3 regions of the Desulfitobacterium elongatum genome follow, and region 3 is predicted to be linked to each of the others. Evidence: riboswitches for the same ligand, from Rfam matches in the RefSeq annotation. Region 3 holds a riboswitch; each other region holds the start of a gene.
The links. Region 3 has a riboswitch for cyclic di-GMP ahead of ACZ42W_RS19020 (methyl-accepting chemotaxis protein). Riboswitches for the same ligand answer to the same signal wherever they lie in the genome.
Positions count from the first base shown of each region.

Region 1: linked by a shared signal. The riboswitch ahead of ACZ42W_RS08500 (hypothetical protein) and the one ahead of ACZ42W_RS19020 (methyl-accepting chemotaxis protein) in region 3 are both predicted to bind cyclic di-GMP.
Region 2: linked by a shared signal. The riboswitch ahead of ACZ42W_RS16475 (hypothetical protein) and the one ahead of ACZ42W_RS19020 (methyl-accepting chemotaxis protein) in region 3 are both predicted to bind cyclic di-GMP.

Region 1 is NZ_AP038772.1:1,792,100-1,795,377, reverse strand. Features, by position in the region: gene ACZ42W_RS08510 (AAA family ATPase) at 1-174, opposite strand, end outside; gene ACZ42W_RS08505 (tetratricopeptide repeat protein) at 223-1,101, opposite strand; gene ACZ42W_RS08500 (hypothetical protein) at 1,079-1,564, opposite strand; cyclic di-GMP riboswitch class I at 1,769-1,853, opposite strand; gene ACZ42W_RS08495 (RHS repeat domain-containing protein) at 2,147-2,572, opposite strand; gene ACZ42W_RS08490 (hypothetical protein) at 2,715-3,179, opposite strand; gene ACZ42W_RS08485 (hypothetical protein) at 3,179-3,278, opposite strand, start outside.
Region 2 is NZ_AP038772.1:3,481,935-3,485,212, forward strand. Features, by position in the region: gene ACZ42W_RS16470 (sigma factor-like helix-turn-helix DNA-binding protein) at 549-965, opposite strand; gene ACZ42W_RS16475 (hypothetical protein) at 1,266-1,481, opposite strand; cyclic di-GMP riboswitch class I at 1,555-1,642, opposite strand; gene ACZ42W_RS16480 (helix-turn-helix transcriptional regulator) at 1,876-2,292, shown strand; gene ACZ42W_RS16485 (ImmA/IrrE family metallo-endopeptidase) at 2,335-2,856, shown strand; gene ACZ42W_RS16490 (hypothetical protein) at 2,883-3,149, shown strand.
Region 3 is NZ_AP038772.1:4,021,952-4,025,229, forward strand. Features, by position in the region: gene ACZ42W_RS19020 (methyl-accepting chemotaxis protein) at 1-1,305, opposite strand, end outside; cyclic di-GMP riboswitch class I at 1,389-1,472, opposite strand; gene ACZ42W_RS19025 (helix-turn-helix domain-containing protein) at 1,661-1,996, shown strand; gene ACZ42W_RS19030 (tetratricopeptide repeat protein) at 2,386-3,036, shown strand; gene ACZ42W_RS19035 (DUF502 domain-containing protein) at 3,055-3,278, opposite strand, start outside.

The DNA.
Region 1 (3,278 bases), 2.2 Mb from region 3:
CACGATGACTTTACTTTTTATTTCATCATCGCAGTATTTTAATGCTTCTGAGAAGGCCATCAAAGCTTCAGGATAATTATTTTGCGCTAAGTATTCACTTCCTAATAAGTACCAAGCATTCCCACTCTGAGGATTTTCATCAACCAGTCTTTTAATAATCTCTATATTATTCATCAAAGACTCCTTTTCTATTAGTGTTATCATCGCTAAATTAACTCAGTTCTATATTTTCCGATTGACACGAATAATAACTTTATAGACCAGCGGCGAAACCCATGTATAAATCACAAGAAGAATATACAATAAAACGATGACTACTAAAATATTAGAATCTATAAAGTTGCTTCCTACTATTATGAAGATAAAAAAAACTACCCAAACTAAAGCTGGCCATTTTACAAAGCGATTAGGGAAAAAGACCCAATGACACTCCTTATCTAACTTCTCCAAAATCATCAGCAAATCGTGATTGGTAGGCTCCAATAAAAATGCTTGTCTGAAATTCTCGCGTGCTTCCCTGACATTTTTATTGTGTAGATTATAAACTCCTATTTTTATCAGCTTTCTCACTTCACTACTTGAATTGTTTAAATACTTTTGTAAAATATTGAGCTGAGCATTCTTATTTTCATAGAGAAGGTAATACAGAAACTTATATTGTAATACTGCTTCATTCTCTGGATCAATCCGCATTGCTTCATCCATTAAAGCGGAGGCTTTCTTCTCATGCCCACATTTGAGCATGAGCATTCCATATGCAGCCAAAGCCGATGCTTCAGAGGGATTAATTCGTAATGCCTCAAGAAAATGCTCTTCAGATTTAACAAATTCCTCAGTATCCATATAAATTCTAGCTAATAGATAATTACATTGTTGCGCAGAGAAACCGTTTGCCATACTTTCTCTGCAATACTCGGTCGCTTCTGAATATGAATTCAAATAGTAATAACAATTCGCCATTAAGAAAAGTAAACTTCCATCATTCGGTTCCTCGGAAAGTAATTGTTCCAACTTAATGATAGCCTGTTGATAACGGTTCATATCCATATATAGAATTACTTCATTTAAAACTACCTTATTAACCCCATATTCGTATGACATTACTAATAATTGGGCCCCCTCCGAATAATAAAATAGATTCACCTACGATACCTACAATTATCCATTTTATTGCATCTTTAAGCATAGGCTTCGTCTCTCCACCCAATAACACATGCTGATTAAATTTTTTCTTCATTACACCATAATAACCCATATATAGCCCAACAGATGCCATTTTATAAGCATATCTTACATATCTGCTCTCGATTAGAATATTCTGTTGAGTATGAGTAATAAAAGCATAGATAATGACTTTGGAAAGCAGAATAATCATACCGAGTCCAATTAATACATTTAGAATCCTTTTATCTATTTTAAGCCATCGACCATTTCGTGTTCCAAGTGCCACAAGTGGGATTATCCCTCCAAAAAAAGCCACATAAAGCAACTTCCCTATTTCGTAGGTCTTTGTCCCCTCAAGATTGTCCTTATTTAAAGAGGGTTGAAATAAACTTTCGCTCATCTGTACTCCTTTATTCATTCCATATTCATCGAATTTACTGTATAAGTCATTCCCCTAAATCGCGATATATCTCATTTATTCTACAATTTCTAAATAACTCCTGCTATCTACCTAGAAGTTCATTTAGTGCTCTTATGATTATAAAAAAAGCCTTTCTCCTATTTGGGAGAAGGACCAAAGAACATAATTCTAATTCTGCTTATAATCAGCAACTTGGCAATCATAGCTCTATAGCCTTAGACCCATAGCTTTGCGTCTCCACTTTTCAGTGGATTTGCCTATTTAATTATTTTCATTTCCATAAACAGTAGATTTTTTGATCTTGTAATAGAATAACATAATTTCTTCGCGGATTTTGTCGTAATTAGCAGCTTGCAAATTCGATTTAGTAAGCTACCTTGGCCTCCTTTGGAGCCATGTGATTTGTTAACTAGACTTGCGTTTGCTCGCTATTGTTCCCAAAATTCTTTCTGTTGGATTGTTTTATTGGTTTTTTGGGATAAGACCTCAATCATCTTTATCCTATCCGATGAACTCTGATCCGGATAACTACGTGAAGACCATATCGTAAGATCATTAAACTCAATGACTTCCAGAATTCCCGTTGCCATTACTATTTCCATTATTATTGTCATTTTTTGCTACAGAATCTCCGAGGTTTAACTGCATGAGCGAATAAATCCCCAAGGATTGAATCTTTTTACTCGGGCCTTTTCCTTGGCCTGGGTTGTCTCCACTTGTTCCGTTTCCATCCGAATCGCCCTTCCCGTTACCTTTGCCAGGTTCTAAGGGAAGAGGAAGCGATTCAAAGGCGTAGACTCCAACCGTTTTGAAAAGTCTATTGCCATCACTGTCATAACCGAAGGTCTGAATTTTACCTTGGTGTTCAGTAATCTGAATCAGTCGGTTTTCACTGTCATAGTTAAGGTAGTGGTTAAAAATTTGTTTGGGGTGTAAATAAAACTCATGCTCAAATCGCCATAGAACTTTAAAAATTACTAAAAACAAAAAAACAGGACATAATCGTCCTGTTTAGTAAAATACCATAAGGTTATGCATTTAAATTCTTCTGCAAATTGAAGAAGCCTTTAGATCGGTAATTACATTTGTTCAATGATTTTCAATTCACTACCGAGTGACCTATAATTAGTTATCTTTCTTCTCTGCATAAATTAAGATATTGACCAAATTCAGGGAATGAATCCCAATTCCTAGACACATCATCGTTCGTTTCTCGTTCTTCAATTTCACCAGTTTTAGAATCTCTTTGTTCCATAACAATGTGACCATTCTCCCGATAACCAAAAATCATACTCTTTAATTCATTCTCAGTATCTCCTTCATACTCCCAATACATTACCGTCCTTAGGAATACCCTTTTATCATCTTTAACTACAAAATCGTAGTTTAAGAATTTCCGAAAATGATTGTCCAAAAAGCTTACTGATACCCATTTATCCGTAACGTTAACGATATACTTCAGTTGACCCCCATCACTTAACACAGCTGTATATGGTTGATGTTTTGCATGAAGAATACTTGCAGTGCTATCTTCAATAATATTCCAAGGCTTCTTTTTAATATTAGACCACTTGTCACAATAGTAAATTTCCATTAATTATACTCCTTCCCGGTAATGTCACGAATAATTATATTCTTCTTAGTAGCCTCGTCAAGAATTGATTGTGGGACTACTTTTGTTTGTACGGGAACT
Region 2 (3,278 bases), 540 kb from region 3:
TGATATTTTGAATTTAATCTCAGAAGGATACGGCAGGACGTTAAAAAAACAGCCCTGCCGCATAGTTTCTGAGATCAAAAATGATCTGCTTGTTCTTCATTACAAATTGCCGCTTCTATTCGACACTACTTCCCGAAGCGAAAAAGCCTTACAGCTCTAAGGGCGGCAGCATAAACGGTTTGCCGGTTGAGCAAACGCCATAGGTTTCTCACCTCTCCCAGGATCTCTGGAAGCCGCCCCCATTGCTTGAGTCTGTGGCTGGACGGAAGTAGCATTATCACTGTCCATTTCATTGCGAAACAGTCCACCACGGACTGTTTTATGACCAGGCGTTCCCGCTCGTCACCTTCGATGCCATCGGTTCGACGGATGAAATTCATCCGCAGGCAGTCTTGGCGCGCCCGTCAACGTCGCTGCCGCTTTTCACACGGCTGGACAGCTCATGTATTTATGCTGCCGGATATGATATTCTCAAAGAGCAACAAGGGAATAAAAAAATCCCCTCACTTCTTTAGGGAAAAAAGTGAGGGGTTGCACGGAAAAACTTTTTACTTTTCCATCATTTTTTTTAATTTCTTAAGTATCTTGGTCTTGCGGTCGTGTATTGTCATCGATGGAATACCGGTTTCCTTCGACATCTGACGCTCGCTTTTACCCTGAAGATAAAGCTCTGCAATGACCATTTTTTCAGACTCATCTAGCATTTTGATGCATTGGCGCAGTTTTACGATCAACATCTCGGTTATGATCCTCTCCTCCATAGAATCCGTTGCGGCAAAGATTATGTATTCTACAGAGATGCCTTTCTCATTGCAGCCTTCAAGCGAGATATTGTTTTCCTCCGCAAGCTTGTCCAGGTACTTTTCCCTATCCCGACTTTGGTAATAGGCTTTATAGACCTCTTTAGTCACTGGGATGCGCTTGCCCCTAACGAGCAAGCAATAATTTTCAACATGGTTATCCATATAGCTTGTCCTCCATTTCGTGAATTTGAAAATCCGGAAATGAAGAACAAGCGGAGGAGATCGGCAGCAAGCTGCTGTTTTGTTATTGCATAAAATAAAAGCCACTGGTTTTGCTCCTTTCTGGGGAGCCAAACGAGCAGCTTCTTCGGAATGCAGAACCGGCCGGGCCTGACGCATAGCAATAGTGCTACTCGTCAGGCTCGGCCGGCACCTTTATAATCACTCCGCATTAAGGGGAGGATAGCGTCAAGCGCTGGAATCGAATATAGATGTATTATTTATTCGGTTGTATAGCCTGTACTATTTCATGGAATCAGAGGTCTGTTTACTTCCATAAACCTCGTTATTGTCCAGCATAATCGAAACCTGTGATTTACACAGGTGGCATTTTAAGCTGAGTACATCGCTTTCGGCCTTACTCGTTTCAGCCACCAGAGCCAAGGCCTCAGCATTTCCACTGTAATCAGCAATTCGGCGTCCGCAATTCGGACATTTGAGCTTTATCTTTTTCACCATCTCGTACCCTCCTGCATTATTTTCTCTATCAATACAAATGCCTGCTCTTAAAAAAGGGCAGGCATTCGCAAAGATCGGCAGCCAGGCTGTCATAGCGCGGCAAACGCTTTAGACCCTCGGCTTTGCGTCCCTGCCTTTAGACAGGTTTGCCCTTAACTTTATTTATATTTAGCTGTCAGAGTAATTAAAGCCGTCATGCGCTTTGCAGACGGTAATTTTCCGGCAATCCGCTGGGTTCAATCACTTTACACAGAGAAATAACTCTTGACACTATGTGCAACATGAATTATTATAAATATGCAGGTTATCTGCATATTTGAATTATATGCAATTTACTTTCACTTGTCAATATACAATATGAAACTTACCTGCTTATTATAGGAGGGCGGTCTACATGAAATTCGGAGAAAAAATAAAAAATGCCCGCGTCGCAAAAGACATGACGCAGGCGGAACTGGCGCAGGCGGTGGGAGTATCTCTCCGTACAATGGTCAGCTATGAAAACGGAGATTGCTATCCTAAGAAACGCGAGGTATACGGTAAGCTGGCTGCAGCTTTAGGTGTTGAGGTGAATTATCTTCTGACCGAGAACGAGGAGTTTATAAATGCTGCCGGTGAAAAATACGGCTACCGTGGAAAGAAGTATGCTCAACAGCTTGTCACAGAAGTTAGCGGACTGTTTGCCGGCGGCGATATGGACGACGAGGATCTGGACGCCGTTATGAGAGCAATCACTGACTCTTATTGGATAGCCAAGGAGAAAAACAAGAAATATACACCAAAGAGGTACCGTAAAGCCGACAAGGTGTAGTCCGTTATTTGGGACTGCTGCTGTGATAGAATTAGCATGGGGGTGAATTCATTGAACAAGGGGCACATTTATGAATCAGCTGAAAAATATGTCAGACGTTTCGGAACGCGCGATCCTTTTGCCATAGCAGACGGGCTGGGCATCGAGGTTCTGTTACGCAATGACTTCACCAAGCTGAAAGGGCTTTACCGCGTGATTCAGCGCAACCGCTTCATCTTTTTGAATGATAATCTGCCGAAGCAAGTACAGACCTTGGTTTGCGCCCATGAACTCGGACATGACGCACATCATCGGGATCTTGCCGATGATAGTCCGTTCCGTGAATATGTTCTTTATTCCATGAATACGCGCCCGGAGTATGAGGCCAATTTGTTTGCGGCTTCACTGCTTCTCCCAGATGACGAGGTTCATGAGTATGCCCGTGAAGGCTATGACGTTGTCCAGATCGCAGCCATGATGAACACGGATATTAACCTCATGCTGATAAAGATGGGAGATATGAACTCCAGAGGCTATTCTTTCAATACAGCTTATACCCCACGGTCAGATTTCTTAGGCCGATAACCGCCTTTCTGAGGAGGAATACAGACATGGCTGATACTAAAGTCTATGTGCCTGTCGTGGCCGCCTTTGACAAGGACGGTTTATTATTGCCGCTCGAACTGACCTGGAAGGACGGCTGCACATATATCATTGAAAGGATTCTTAACGTCCGGCCAGCGGCGGCAATGAAAGCCAGAGGACAAGGCGACCAGTATACAATCAGCGTCAATGGACAACAAAGCTTTCTGTTTTTTGAGAGAAACGCCTCGATTACCGGAAACAATATCGGACGCTGGTTAGTTGAACGGCGATAAAGATAATATTTACGAAAGCCCTTCTTACACTATGCGAGAGGGGCTTTTATTTGAACGGTATTGTTATGTGCTTTCATTCGGATATCTCAACGATAGTATATCTGAACGCACGTGCATTTAGATTTATTC
Region 3 (3,278 bases):
TGATTGTTCCGCTAGTTTTCGAACTTCCTCTGCAACAACCGCAAATCCTCTGCCATGTTCACCAGCCCTTGCGGCTTCAATTGCCGCATTAAGAGCGAGCAAATTAGTTTGGTCTGCGATACCAGTAATGAATTGGACTATATTACCAATTTCCTCTGAACTCGTTGATAGCTCAGTTATTCTATGATGTACCATATCCGTTCCTTCACTTATGCTATTCATTTGTCGGGCTACTCTATCTAAGGCATTTTGTCCAGCTTGAGTTGTCGTTAGCGTCTTCGCCATGGAATCTGTAATCTCGCTACCACTCGCGGCAGCTTCCTGAGTACTCGCAGATATTTGTTCTATAGCAGATGATGTTTTGTGAACCACACCCGCTTGTTTTTCAGTTCCCTGTGCCACCATTTCTATAGATGCCGCTATTTGATTGGCCGCTTGAGTACTTTCTTCAGTAATGGCATTGAGCTCTTCAGATGAGGCAGCTACCTGTTCAGAGGACTGGGCAACGTGCTTAACGAGTGCATGTAAATTTCCCTTCATTAGATTGAAGCTCGTAGCTAACTGACCTACTTCATCGTGATCTTTAATTATGACATCTACAACTGATAAATCTCCAGTTGCGACTCGTTCAACACTCGCCAAAACCTTCTTGATAGAATTAGCAATCAAATTAGCAATCAAGTATCCTATAATAAGACCTAATAAGGTAGCTACGATGGGTAAAGCACTAATTATTCTATTAGCCACTGCATTATCAAGATTATTTTCAGCATTAACCTCATCCGCATGCTTTACATTAAAATCAGCAAGTTCTTCCAACATGACATTTATAGTGTCGAGATGAGATTGAGCATTATTAGCAAAATATTCGTAAGCCCCTTTTGGGTCACCTTGATTTATATCAATAGCTTTTTGTCTTTCCGCCCTATACGTGACAAATTCTTTTTCTATCTTAGACACTCTTTCTTTTTCATAAGAGTCAGTAGCAAGTTCCAGGTAAGAACTATAACTTTTATCAAAGTTGCCTGACCTTCTTTTCATCTCGTTTTGTAGATTCTGTTGAGTAGCTTTATCCTGTGTCAGAAGATAATGAAAGAATGCTGACTCGCCGGCTCTAGACTGTGCCCGTGCATCATTTATATACTCTACTGACATTAAGGAATTTGAGTACATAGCATTTAATTGAGCATTTGCTTTGGTATTATAATAATAACCAACAAATCCGACTGTTCCTATGAACAAAGCCATTAGGACAACGAGCGATAATATCTTCGTCCTTATTTTCCAGTTTCTGAACCAATTCATTTACAAATTCCCCCTCTTATTAATTCGCAAAAATAAAAAGCCGCCATAAATCAAGCATCATGACGGCAAATTTCTATAACTCACTTTGTAACCCAGCAATTGTTAGCCTTACTGGACGACCTATAGCTTTTCGTCCCTGACCTTCACCAAGTTTGCCTTTATCATTATATCCATATTCGAATCTTAGTGTCAGAAAATAGAAATACCTTGTATAATACTTCAAAAATTTACAACATGCACTAAATTTAGTTAAATCATAACACTACAGGTTATATTTTTCAACATATTTATATAACTATTAGTTTATGAGTTATTTGTTAATATACCCTTACAATTATTGTGAGGAGTGATAAGAATGATAAAAATCAATAATATAGTTAGTAAGAACATTAGATATTTCAGAAAACTTAAAGGACTAACCCAAGAAATGCTTGCAGAGAAGGTCGAAGTAAGTACGGTTTATATTAGCTATATAGAGCGTGGAACAAAAGTCCCATCACTAGATTTATTAGGAAAGATTGCCGATGCTCTGGTAATTGATCCCGCCTTATTTCTAATTCAAGATAATGATTTAAAGAACTTAGAAATAAAAAGACTTGTATGCACATTAAGCAATTTGGATAAATCATCATTTCTATTTATCAGTGACGTGATTAATGCATTTTTGAAAATGAAAAATTCAAAGCTATGACTTATGAAATCTTTTTTAATATCAATGGCTTAAACTTTTAGTGTCATCGTCATTTCATTCGCCAAGCATCGGCTCTAATTCTCCATAGAATGAACTATAACGGGATCGACCTCTATAAGGCCAATCCCGTTATAGTTTGTGAGATAGAGTTCACTTAATGGTTACCGCTAATTCCGGAAAAACGACCGCACGTACCTCTGGGACTTCCACGCCCTGAAACTCCATTTCTTCAAGACCCATTGTTCATATTCACGACTAAGATTATAATAGATTAAATCAGATTAAGCCTAAGGAGGAAAACTAAGATACAAAAGAAAACCTTCTTCTTAATAATCCTTAGTTTTATATTGATATTCAACCTCGTTTCTTGTTCCCAAAAGTCTCAATCCATGCAAATTCCTGAAAACGCTAATCCAACTGCAACATCAAGCCAGGAGTCTAAAGAAGAATCTGATAGCACAGCGGCTGTTGAACCTAAACCGATAAAAGCTGAAGACAATAAGGAATCAAGAATAGAGAAGCAAGTTGATGCTTTTAAACCAGAAGAAAATCAAAGAGCTGTTGATCTATATGAGAAAGGCTTAAATCTATACTATGACCGCAAGTTCACGGAAGCCCTGGACCTTTTTAATCAGGCCCTGGCCATTGATCCTAAAAATTATCAAGCACTTAATGCTAAAGGAGCAACTTATGCGTTTCAGGGTCGATACAGTGAGGGAATTTCATTGATCCAAACAGCGATTCAAATCAAGCCAGAGTTTGTCTATGCACATTTCAACTTGGGTTTAGCCTATGAGCTTGCAGGGAATTATGATAAGTCGATCGAAGCGTATAAAGAAGCACTCAAGCTAGATGAGAAGGATGTTTGGAGTTATTATGGAATCGCAAGTATTTACGGACGCAAAGGAGATGTCGAGAAGGTCATTGAATGGCTTCGCCCGGCTATTGCCCTTGAACCTGAAGTCAAAGCAGTAGCTCGTGAAGAAAAGGATTTCAACCCAGTAAAAGGCGATCCTCAGTTCCTGTCATTGATTAAATAGTCCTGAAGCTTAGCTTCTCTAGATCAACCCAGCTGAAGCAATGAACTTTATCGCCTCTTCCGAGGTTGCATCTACTTCTTTCACATATTCTTTAGGGACAAGGATTAAATTTCCTGCCCACTGCATGGATTGCATTAGATAAACAGATACATATCCTTCTGGGATGAAACGATTATTTCCCTCGTTGGTGACAAAGCCCAGGAGCTTTACGGGTACATTTGGCAATTCGACAATCGCCAAAT